Regions from separate parts of the Paenibacillus sp. NPDC056722 genome, predicted to be linked through region 1. Evidence: predicted binding sites of a transcription regulator. Region 1 holds the regulator's gene; each other region holds the start of a gene.
What was found. Region 1 encodes Rex, which represses fermentation and respiration genes when NADH is low (regulators of the CRP and FNR family bind a similar motif). Its sites were predicted from a motif close to TTGTGAAATATTTCACAA; they were not measured.

Region 1 (3,286 bases):
TGGAAGCCGTAGCAAGCTGATCCGCCGTTTCCAGGACAGCAACGCTTCTGTGCTGCTTGGTACAAGCAGCTTCTGGGAGGGCGTAGACATTCCGGGCGAGGCCCTAACCTGCCTGGCCATCGTCAGACTGCCGTTTCAGCCGCCGAATCATCCGCTCGCGGAGGCTAAGGCTGAGCTGCTACAGGCGCAGAAGAAGAACCCGTTCATGAAGCTCTCCGTGCCGCAGGCGGTTATCCGCTTCAAGCAGGGCTTCGGCCGTCTCGTTCGGACGGCACAAGACCGGGGGATCGTTATTGTTTATGATACCAGGGTGATTGAATCCTATTACGGTAAATATTTTCTGTATTCGCTGCCCGGTCCCAAGATGGAGCATATGAAGACCGAGCAAATGGTTCCCCGAATTGCAGAATGGCTGGAGGAAGGGGGCAAATAATGCCCCTTTCATTCCTCGTGTAATGCGTTATTTTCAACAATCGGATTAATCTATATAGAACACATTAATGATCTCCGAAGTGTAATTAACGGCATTTTTGTACCCTAATAAGTCTGAAGTTAAGGGTGTACTTAAATTAAGAGCAATAATGTACCTTAAATCTTCCGTAATACGCTTTCGGGGTGCTTTTTTGAAAAATAAGATACAATAATGCTCTTATTATCCTTTTTAAGTATTTATCTAGAAAAATAAGGTGCGGAAATACTGTTAGTTGGGGAAACAGAGCTATTTTTCACTGGTTTAAGAAAGCCGATATAGGGGAAGATGGATTTGCGACTTATAGCCCTAACTTCACCAGAGTAACGCTTTGTCTTCTGTTTGAATCTTTATTTCACTTAATCTAGGAGGAGAAAACATGAAATCGGATAAAATCTCGGAGGCGGTGGTACGCAGACTTCCTGTATACCTGCGATTCCTCAACGATCTCCAAAAACGTGAAATCTCGACAGTTTCTTCTCAAGAACTTGGTCAGAAGCTGGATCTTAACCCCGCCCAGATCCGTAAGGATCTGGCTTATTTTGGCGACTTCGGCCGTAAAGGTATCGGTTATGATGTATCTTATCTCATTGAGAAGATCCGCCATATCCTGAAACTGGATCAGCAAATTAACGTGGCTCTGGTAGGCGCCGGTAATCTTGGACATGCCTTGTCCAACTACAATGCTTACTTGAAGGACACGATGAAAATAACCGCTATTTTTGATTCCTATGATCCCAAGGTAGGTCAGAAAATCAACTCACTCATTGTACAACCCATGAAGGATCTGGGCAGCACTATCCGTGAGCAGGGCATCCGTATCGGCATTATTACTGTACCGGATACCGAAGCGCAGAATGTAGCTGATATCCTGGTGGAATCCGGTATTGAAGCGATTTTGAACTTTGCACCTGTAATTCTAAAAACGCCAGCGCATATCCGTGTTCATGCGGCCGACTTCACAACGGATTTGCAGAGCCTGGCTTATTATTTGCAAGATGGAAAGGAGGAGATTGGGCATGAGCAGCAGTAAGATTCTTATCCGTAACGGGAAGTTTCTTGTGCCTGGGTCTCCTCTGTCTGTGTTGAACGGCTGTATGATCATTGAGAATGATCTCATCACATACATAGGCGAAGAAGAGCCGTGCCTTGAAGAAGAGCTGCAAGTGATCGATGGCAGCCGTCTGCTGTTCATGCCTGGTCTGGTGAATACCCATGGTCATGCGGCGATGTCGCTGCTGCGCGGCTATGGTGATGACCGGACTCTTCAGGTCTGGATGCAGGAGAAAATGTGGCCGATGGAGGGCAAGTTTACCCCGGATGATATCTACTGGGGAAGCTCGTTATCCATACTTGAAATGATGAAGGGCGGCACGACGACCTTTTTGGACATGTATGACAAAATGGACCGGGTAGCTGAGATTACGGAGCAGTCCGGCATGCGCGGGGTTCTGACACGCGGCGTTATCGGTCTATGTCCGCCGGAGGTACAGGATGTGAAGCTGGCTGATGCTGTCCGGTTCGCTCGCGACTGGAATGGCAAGGCAGACGGCAGAATTACAACGATGCTGTCCCCGCATTCTCCTTATACTTGCCCGCCGGAGTTTTTCGTCAAGTTCGTACAGGCGTCCCATGACCTGGATCTGCCGCTGCATACGCATATGTCGGAGACAAAGCGGGAAGTGGAGCAGAACGTAGAGGAATACGGACTGCGCCCTGTCGAACACTTGGAAAAGCTGGGCATGTTTACACGACCATCTTTAGTCGCGCATGGTGTGCATTTGAATGACGAGGAGATCGGGATTCTGGCCCGTCACCATGTCGGGGTCTCCCATAACCCTGGGAGCAACCTGAAGCTGGCTAGCGGCATTGCCCGGGTTATCGACCTGCTGAATGCAGGTGTCACCGTATCGCTTGGCACGGATAGTGCAGCCAGCAACAACAATCTGGACTTGTTTGAAGAGATGCGTCTGGCAGCTCTTATCCATAAAGGATTCAGCGGTGATCCCACAGCTGTTCCGGCTTCAGAAGCCATGCTGATGGCTACGGAGTACGGTGCGAAGTCACTTTTCCTGGATAGTGTGGGCCGACTTGCTCCCGGCATGAAGGCTGATTTTATTGCCATTGATATCGACCAGCCGCACCTCCTGCCGCATACGGATCTGCTCTCACATGCGGTATATTCTGCCAGCGCTAAAGACGTGCTCCATGTCTGGGTGAACGGAAAGCAGATTGTGAAGAACGGGGAGTGCCTAACGTTGGATGAAGAGGCTATCCGACGCAAGGCACAGGAAACTTTTGAAGGTCTGTTGAAGCGGTAGACAGGCGAGGAATAGGCATCACCGCCGCGGAACAAGTAGAAAGGAAGCTGTAACTTGAAAAAGAGGAAAAAATGGATCCTGATAGGAGTGGCAGTGTTTCTGCTCTTGCTGCTCGGCCTAATTCAGTTCTACGCCTTTATCATGAAAGACCAATGGAAAGAACGGGATGCAGCAAAGGAAGTTGCCAAGAGCCGTGCGGGCTTGACTCTAATGGAGAAGGCCCAGAAATCGGTCTGGGATGAAAACTCGGTGTATTGGGTGCTGACAGGGAAAAATGAGGCGGGTACCGAGCTCATGGTGTGGGTTCGCTTTACAACGGACGGTAAAGTTGCTGAGGGCGACAATGTGGTATTCAGCGAAGAACTGAGCAAGGGCACATCGGAGGCTAAAATCAGGTCCATCATCAGCGCACAGCTTCCGGATATTAAGATTCAAAGGCTGCTCCCGGGTGTGTATAACGGGGAATATGCCTGGCAGCTTTTTTATGAACAAGGAG
Region 2 (3,286 bases), on a different contig from region 1:
ATCAACAAAAAGCTGCTTGATGAAAAAGGTGTAGCTGTTCCTCCACTTGACTGGACTTGGGACGATATGCTGAACACTGCCAAGGGCGCAGCTGATACTAAAAAAGGTATCTCTGGTATTGCTCCAATGGGTAAAGGTAATGAAGCTGGCTGGAACTGGACCAACTTCCTGTTCGAAGCAGGCGGAGAAATTCAAAATATTGACGGCGGTAAAGTTGTAGCTACATTCAACTCCGACGCTGGTGTGAAAGCACTGGACTTCTATAAGCAGCTTAGATGGGAAGCTAATGCTATTCCTCAAGACTGGGCACTTGGCTGGGGCGATGCTGTAGGCGCGTTCCAACAAAGCCGTACTGCAATGGTTATGGCCGGTTCTGACGGCGTTATCGAGCAAGCCCTGAACCAAGGTGGTTTGAAACCTGAAGAGGTGTTGACGTACCCAATGCCTGCAGCTGAAAAAGGCGGCAAGCACACAGGCGTACTTGGTGGCGACTATCTCGTAATCAACCCGAATGCAACGAAAGACGAGCAAGAAATGGCTTTCCGTTACATCACATTCGACTACTTCTCTGAAAAGGGTCTGGATGCACTTGATGCGGTAATCAAGCAACGTGAAGCAGACGGTAAATTCTTCATTCCGCCGCTTCTTGACTACTTCTCCGCTGATTCTGAATTCGGTAAGAAGACTAAAGCTGTCTATGATAAGTATACAAACGTCTACCAATACAATCCGGAAATCATGAACCTGCTGGACGGTAAGCCAGAAGCTCAGTACAATACTCAGGACTACTATGCAACAATGTCCAATGTCATTCAAGAGCTGTTCTCCAAAAAAGGAACGGATTCCAAAGCTCAGCTTGATGCTGCTGCTAAAACAGTCCAAGAGAAATTCTTCGACGGAATCAAAGTTCAATAATCAGACTTCAGCATAATTGCTGTAACTGAATAGCACGAACAAAGGGATGTCCCAGAAACCATGTGAATGGTGAGGGGCATCCCTTCGTATTATAGGATCAACGAGAGAGTACTGGTTGATCTTTTTTAATAGCCGTTTTTTGTTAGGTAGGTTTGAGATTGAAAAAGCGAGCAGGATTGGCACTGAGCGGGGAAGAGGGATTGTGAACCTTCTGTGATTCATGGAGTGTTGAATGAAGAGCAAGAGGTTTCTTTTTAGTTATAAATAACAAGGAATAGGCTGGGTAAAAGCCTAAAATCAGGGGAATTAAACGATTTTTTAAATAAAATATGGTTAAAATACCTGAATATGATTGAATGTAAGCGCTTTGAAACATGTCAAAAAAACTTTATACTTTGTGAAAGATTTCACTATACAAGACGAAAAGTATGTGATAATATGAACATGTAGAGAAAAACAACTCAAAAATTGACAGGAGGACGAGGGACATGGCAGTTAAAAATGAAGTGCCCGCCCAAGTGAAGCAACCAACAGCTGAGGAATATATTCAGACTTTGGTAGATAAAGCCAAGAAGGCTCAAGAAGCGTACATGCAGCTGGATCAAGAGCAAGTCAACACAATCGTTCATGCAATGGCGCTGGCAGGACTCGACAAGCACATGTATCTGGCGAAACTGGCCGTAGAAGAAACAGGTCGCGGAGTCTATGAAGACAAAATTACGAAGAACATTTTCGCAACAGAATATATCTGGCACGGAATTAAATATGACAAAACCGTAGGGGTCATCGAAGACAACTCCTACGAAAGTTTCCAAAAGATCGCCGAACCGGTCGGCATCGTTATGGGTATCACACCGGTAACCAATCCAACATCCACCACGATGTTTAAAGCTTTGATCGCCGCAAAGACACGTAACCCTATTATATTCGGTTTTCATCCATCTGCGCAAGAGTGTAGTGCAGCATCCGCCAAAATTCTACATGACGCAGCAGTGAAAGCTGGCGCTCCTGAGAACTGTATCCAATGGATCGAATTGCCGACGATGGACAAAACCAACGCTTTGATGAACAACCCTGACGTTGCACTGATTCTGGCAACAGGCGGATCGGCGATGGTTAAAGCAGCTTATAGCTGTGGTAAACCGGCTCTGGGTGTAGGCCCTGGTAACGTGCCTGCCTTTATCGAGAAGAGTGCTGATATCGACCAAGCGGTAACTGACATCATTCTTTCCAAGACATTCGATAACGGTATGATTTGCGCATCTGAGCAAGCTGTTATTATTGAAGAAGCTATCTTCGACCAAGTGAAGAAGAAAATGATTGCGAACGGCTGTTACTTTGTTAACAAAGAAGAAGCTGGCAAGCTGACTTCCGGCGCAATGAACGTTGAAAAATGTGCAGTGAATCCGGCAATTGTTGGCCAATCTGCAACGAAGATCGCGGAAATGTGCGGAATTCAAGTTCCAGCAGGCACTAAAATTCTGGTAGCTGAACTTGAAGGTGTAGGTACAAAATTCCCGCTGTCTGCAGAGAAGCTTAGCCCGGTACTGGCTTGCTATAAAGTTAAAAATGCTGATCAAGGTATCGAACGTGCTGCCGAGATCGTTGAGTTCGGAGGCATGGGCCATAGCTCGGCTATCCATTCCAACAATGAAGAAGTGATCATGAAATTCTCGAACCGTTTGCAAACCGGACGTATTCTGGTAAACTCGCCATCAACACACGGTGCCATCGGCGATATTTACAACACTAATATCCCTTCGCTGACCCTGGGCTGCGGATCTTACGGACGCAACTCGGTATCGCAAAACGTGACTGCCATCAATCTGATCAACGTGAAAAGGGTGAATCGTCGTACCGTGAATATGCAATGGTTTAAAGTACCCGACAAGATCTATTTCGAAAAAGGTGCAACTCAATACCTTGCCAAAATGCCTGATATTACACGTGTTGCGATTATCACTGACCCTATGATGGTGAAGCTGGGTTATGTGGAAAGAGTTGAACACTACCTGCGTCAACGTCAAACACCAGTAGCCATCGAAGTGTTCTCGGAAGTAGAACCAGATCCATCGACAACTACAGTGGAAAAAGGTACAGCTATGATGAACAGATTCCAGCCGGACTGCATCATTGCACTTGGCGGCGGTTCCCCTATGGACGCAGCTAAAGGTATGTGGTTGTTCTATGAACACCCAGACGCTGACTTTAACGGTCTGAAACAAAAATTCATGGATATCCGTAAACGGGTCTACAAGTTCCCTAAACTGGGTAACAAAGCTAAATTCGTTGCCATTCCTACCACTTCGGGTACGGGTTCGGAAGTTACTTCTTTCGCGGTTATCACGGATAAAACAACTGAAAAACACAC
Region 3 (3,286 bases), on a different contig from region 1:
AATGTCAACAAAGTATTTCGCGTTCATGGGGAAAACTCTCCACATTTGGCCCAGCTACACGAGCTGTTCCACAAGCTGATGGATGAACTGCTTGACCATACAGCTAAGGAAGAGGATACTCAGTTCCCTAGGCTTTTGGCATATAGTGCTGATTCGGGAGCAGCCAGCTTGACAGAATTACGTGCTGCTCTGGCTGAGCTGGAGGATGAGCATGATGCTGCAGGCGATATTTTACGACAGATTCGCAAGATTACTGAGGATTTTACACCTCCGGAACACGCGTGCACTACGTATCGATTGACCTATGCGCGCCTAGAAGAGTTAGAAGGAATGACGTTTGAACATATTCATCTGGAGAACAACATCCTTTTTCCCAGATATCATATAGAAGCAGAGTTTGCATAGAGTCCCTTCGGGGACTCTTTTTTATTCTATCAATAGGAATAATCTCCTGATTTTGCATTGAGAACATGGCTGGCTTCGGTTATCCTAAAATGAGACGAAATACGAAGTGATTACAGCCTGAGACACTACTAGCGGATGTTGTCGGGAAGATAAGGCGGTGCTGGAAATGCCCATGCTAGGGTTGGGGCGTTTGTTGCTAGGAGTGATTATTATTATGACCTTGGGGGGATGCTCCTCCGCTCTAGGTACCAAAGCGGAAGTGGTTACAGAGCCTGTGGGGCCGACATTCTCTTTAATGGTTGGCGGCAGAGAACTGGCTGACAGCACAGAAAGATTGTTGAGCGGCACTTATAGAAAAGGAATCACGATTCTTGAACTGTTGCAGGGCAGCGGTATTGCTGTATTTGCGGAAGACAGACAGAAGATTCTCGCTGTAAGCAATGTGTCCCTGGGGCCAGAAATGGAATGGGAAGTACAAATGGACGGCAAGGTAATCAGTAATACGAATTGGAAGAGCAGTCCCGTTAATTCAAGCGCACGTATTGTGATTATGGCAAAGTCGGATGCCGGAGGCAAAGACCCGGATTCAGTCTTCCTATACGTGAACGGTGGGAGTGAGCAGGAGAACCTGACACATATATACGTAATGAGCTTTACAAGTGATCTCTCTGTGAGAAGCCTGCTGAAAAGCTGCGGAATGGTTCAACTGTCGGAAGACAACCAGAGGATACAGGTGGTGAAGGGACATACACCACTGTCCAGTGAAATATGGAAATTGCGAGTAAATGGAAAAAAGCTGCTGGACAACGGGATGGACATGAAACTTCGGCCGATGGATGAGTTGGAGATTTCCTTAGGGTTGCGATAATAACAATACATAACGGCCAGATCGCCTGTTAGAAAAAGGGGGTCTGGCTATTTCATTTGCGTTCATCAGGGATTGTTATAGATAAGATGAACATAAGATTCGAACATATGCTTGTCGTCACTACGGTGGAATGTTTGGACTTCCGGTCGCTGTTGTCACCAGATTTCTTCCTTGTAAACCGCTTGTAGCGGTTGAAATCTGGCTACAGCCTATGCTTCCGGTGCTAGCTTTCCTACGGAAAGCTTTCAGGCGAGCGCTTCGCTCCTACAGTTCCAAACTTCCCCCTTTGTTCCTCCTCGCTTTTTGTTACTTTCTGTTGTGCATCTTATATAGATGGTTAGTTGCTAAATATATTGTGAAAGTATTCACAATTACTGTGACTGCAATCACAATCACGGTTCAAATTTGAAATGTATACTTTCATTATATGGAAGTAACAAGAGAGCATGCAGAAGCATTGAGGAGGTACCTAACCATGACAGCAAGCAGAGAAAAGTTGGTATTAGTCGGCAACGGGATGGCTGGAATTGGCACTGTGGAGCAGATTTTAAAGCTTGGCGGTGCGTATGAGATTACCGTGATCGGTAGTGAACCTCACCCTAATTACAACCGTATCATGCTTTCTTATGTTCTGGAAGGCAGCAAGACCACCGAGGATATTATTCTAAATAATTGGAACTGGTACAAAGACAATGGGATTACGCTGCATACGGGAACAACAGCTACGCGCATCGATACAGCATCACGCCAGATCTACACGGACAGCGGTTTGGTGATTCCGTATGACAAGGCAATCATTGCCACTGGATCAAATTCGTTCATTCTGCCGGTTCCGGGCAGCGACAAGGAGGGAGTAGTAGGCTTCCGCGATATTGCGGATTGTGAGGCTATGGTGGAGGCAGCCCAGCAGTACAACAAAGCAGCTGTAATTGGCGGGGGACTGCTCGGACTGGAAGCGGCTAAAGGGCTGGTCAATCTGGGCATGGATGTCACTGTCGTGCATCTGATGGAAGATTTGATGGAGCGCCAGCTGGATCGGAGCGCATCTTCAATGCTGCAAGCTGAACTGGAGCGCCAAGGTGTGAAGTTTGCGATGGGTATGCAGACGGTAGAGCTGACCGGCGGGCAGAGGGTAAGTGGGCTGCGCTTCAGTGATGGCAGTGAGCTGGCGGCTGATTTTGTGGTCATGGCTGTCGGGATTAAGCCGAACGTGCAGTTGGCGAGAGACAGTGGGCTTGAAGTTAACCGCGGCATTGTTGTGAATGACTATCTTCAGACCTCCGCAGTGGGAGTATATTCTGTGGGCGAGTGTACGGAGCACCGGGGTGTATGCTATGGCCTCGTCGCGCCGTTGTTTGAGCAGGGGATGGTGCTTGCGAAGCATTTGTGCAATGTAGACACGAAGCCATATGAAGGTTCCGTGGTATCGACTAAGCTGAAGATTTCCGGTGTGGATGTATTTTCTGCTGGCGAATTCATAGATACCCCCGAACATACGGTGATCTCTGCCAAAGATGAATGGAAACGAACATATAAGAAGATTTTGCTGAAAAATAATATTATCGTCGGCGCTGTTCTGTTCGGAGATGTGACAGAATCGGCCAACTTACAGAAGCTTGTGAAGCAAGGCGCGGAGATGACGGATGATATCTATGCCGAGGTTATGGGAACCGGCTGCTGCGGAAATGGGGAGGCCAAAAAGGGCTTATCTGTGGAATCTATGGCCGATGAAGAAATCGTCTGCGGCTGCAACGGTGTGACGAAGAAAGCTATTGTAGATGCGGTAACCGAGAACGGCTTCACGACGGTGGACGAGATCAAGGCCTGCACAGGCGCAACCCGTTCTTGCGGCGGCTGCAAACCTGTGGTTGAGCAGATTTTGCAATTTGTACTTGGTGACAGTTTCCAGCAAAGTGCCAAACAGGGCATTTGCACCTGTACTTCCCTGAACCGCGATGAGATCGTGGCAGAGATTCACGCCAAAGGTCTAAAAACCAGTAAAGAGGTCATGCA

Region 2: adhE (bifunctional acetaldehyde-CoA/alcohol dehydrogenase) is a predicted target of Rex. The motif match lies at 1,311-1,328, and genes of this name have one in related genera.
Region 3: nirB (nitrite reductase large subunit NirB) is a predicted target of Rex. The motif match lies at 1,627-1,644, and genes of this name have one in related genera.

What each region holds. Positions count from the first base shown of each region.
Region 1 is NZ_JBHTYV010000001.1:953,356-956,641, reverse strand. It holds gene dinG (ATP-dependent DNA helicase DinG) at 1-433, shown strand, start outside; gene ACFRAM_RS04435 (redox-sensing transcriptional repressor Rex) at 849-1,502, shown strand; gene ACFRAM_RS04430 (amidohydrolase) at 1,489-2,790, shown strand; gene ACFRAM_RS04425 (cell wall elongation regulator TseB-like domain-containing protein) at 2,845-3,286, shown strand, end outside.
Region 2 is NZ_JBHTYV010000003.1:220,406-223,691, reverse strand. It holds gene ACFRAM_RS09625 (ABC transporter substrate-binding protein) at 1-915, shown strand, start outside; gene adhE (bifunctional acetaldehyde-CoA/alcohol dehydrogenase) at 1,404-3,286, shown strand, end outside.
Region 3 is NZ_JBHTYV010000003.1:239,518-242,803, reverse strand. It holds gene ric (iron-sulfur cluster repair di-iron protein) at 1-405, shown strand, start outside; gene ACFRAM_RS09690 (hypothetical protein) at 572-1,273, shown strand; gene nirB (nitrite reductase large subunit NirB) at 1,749-3,286, shown strand, end outside.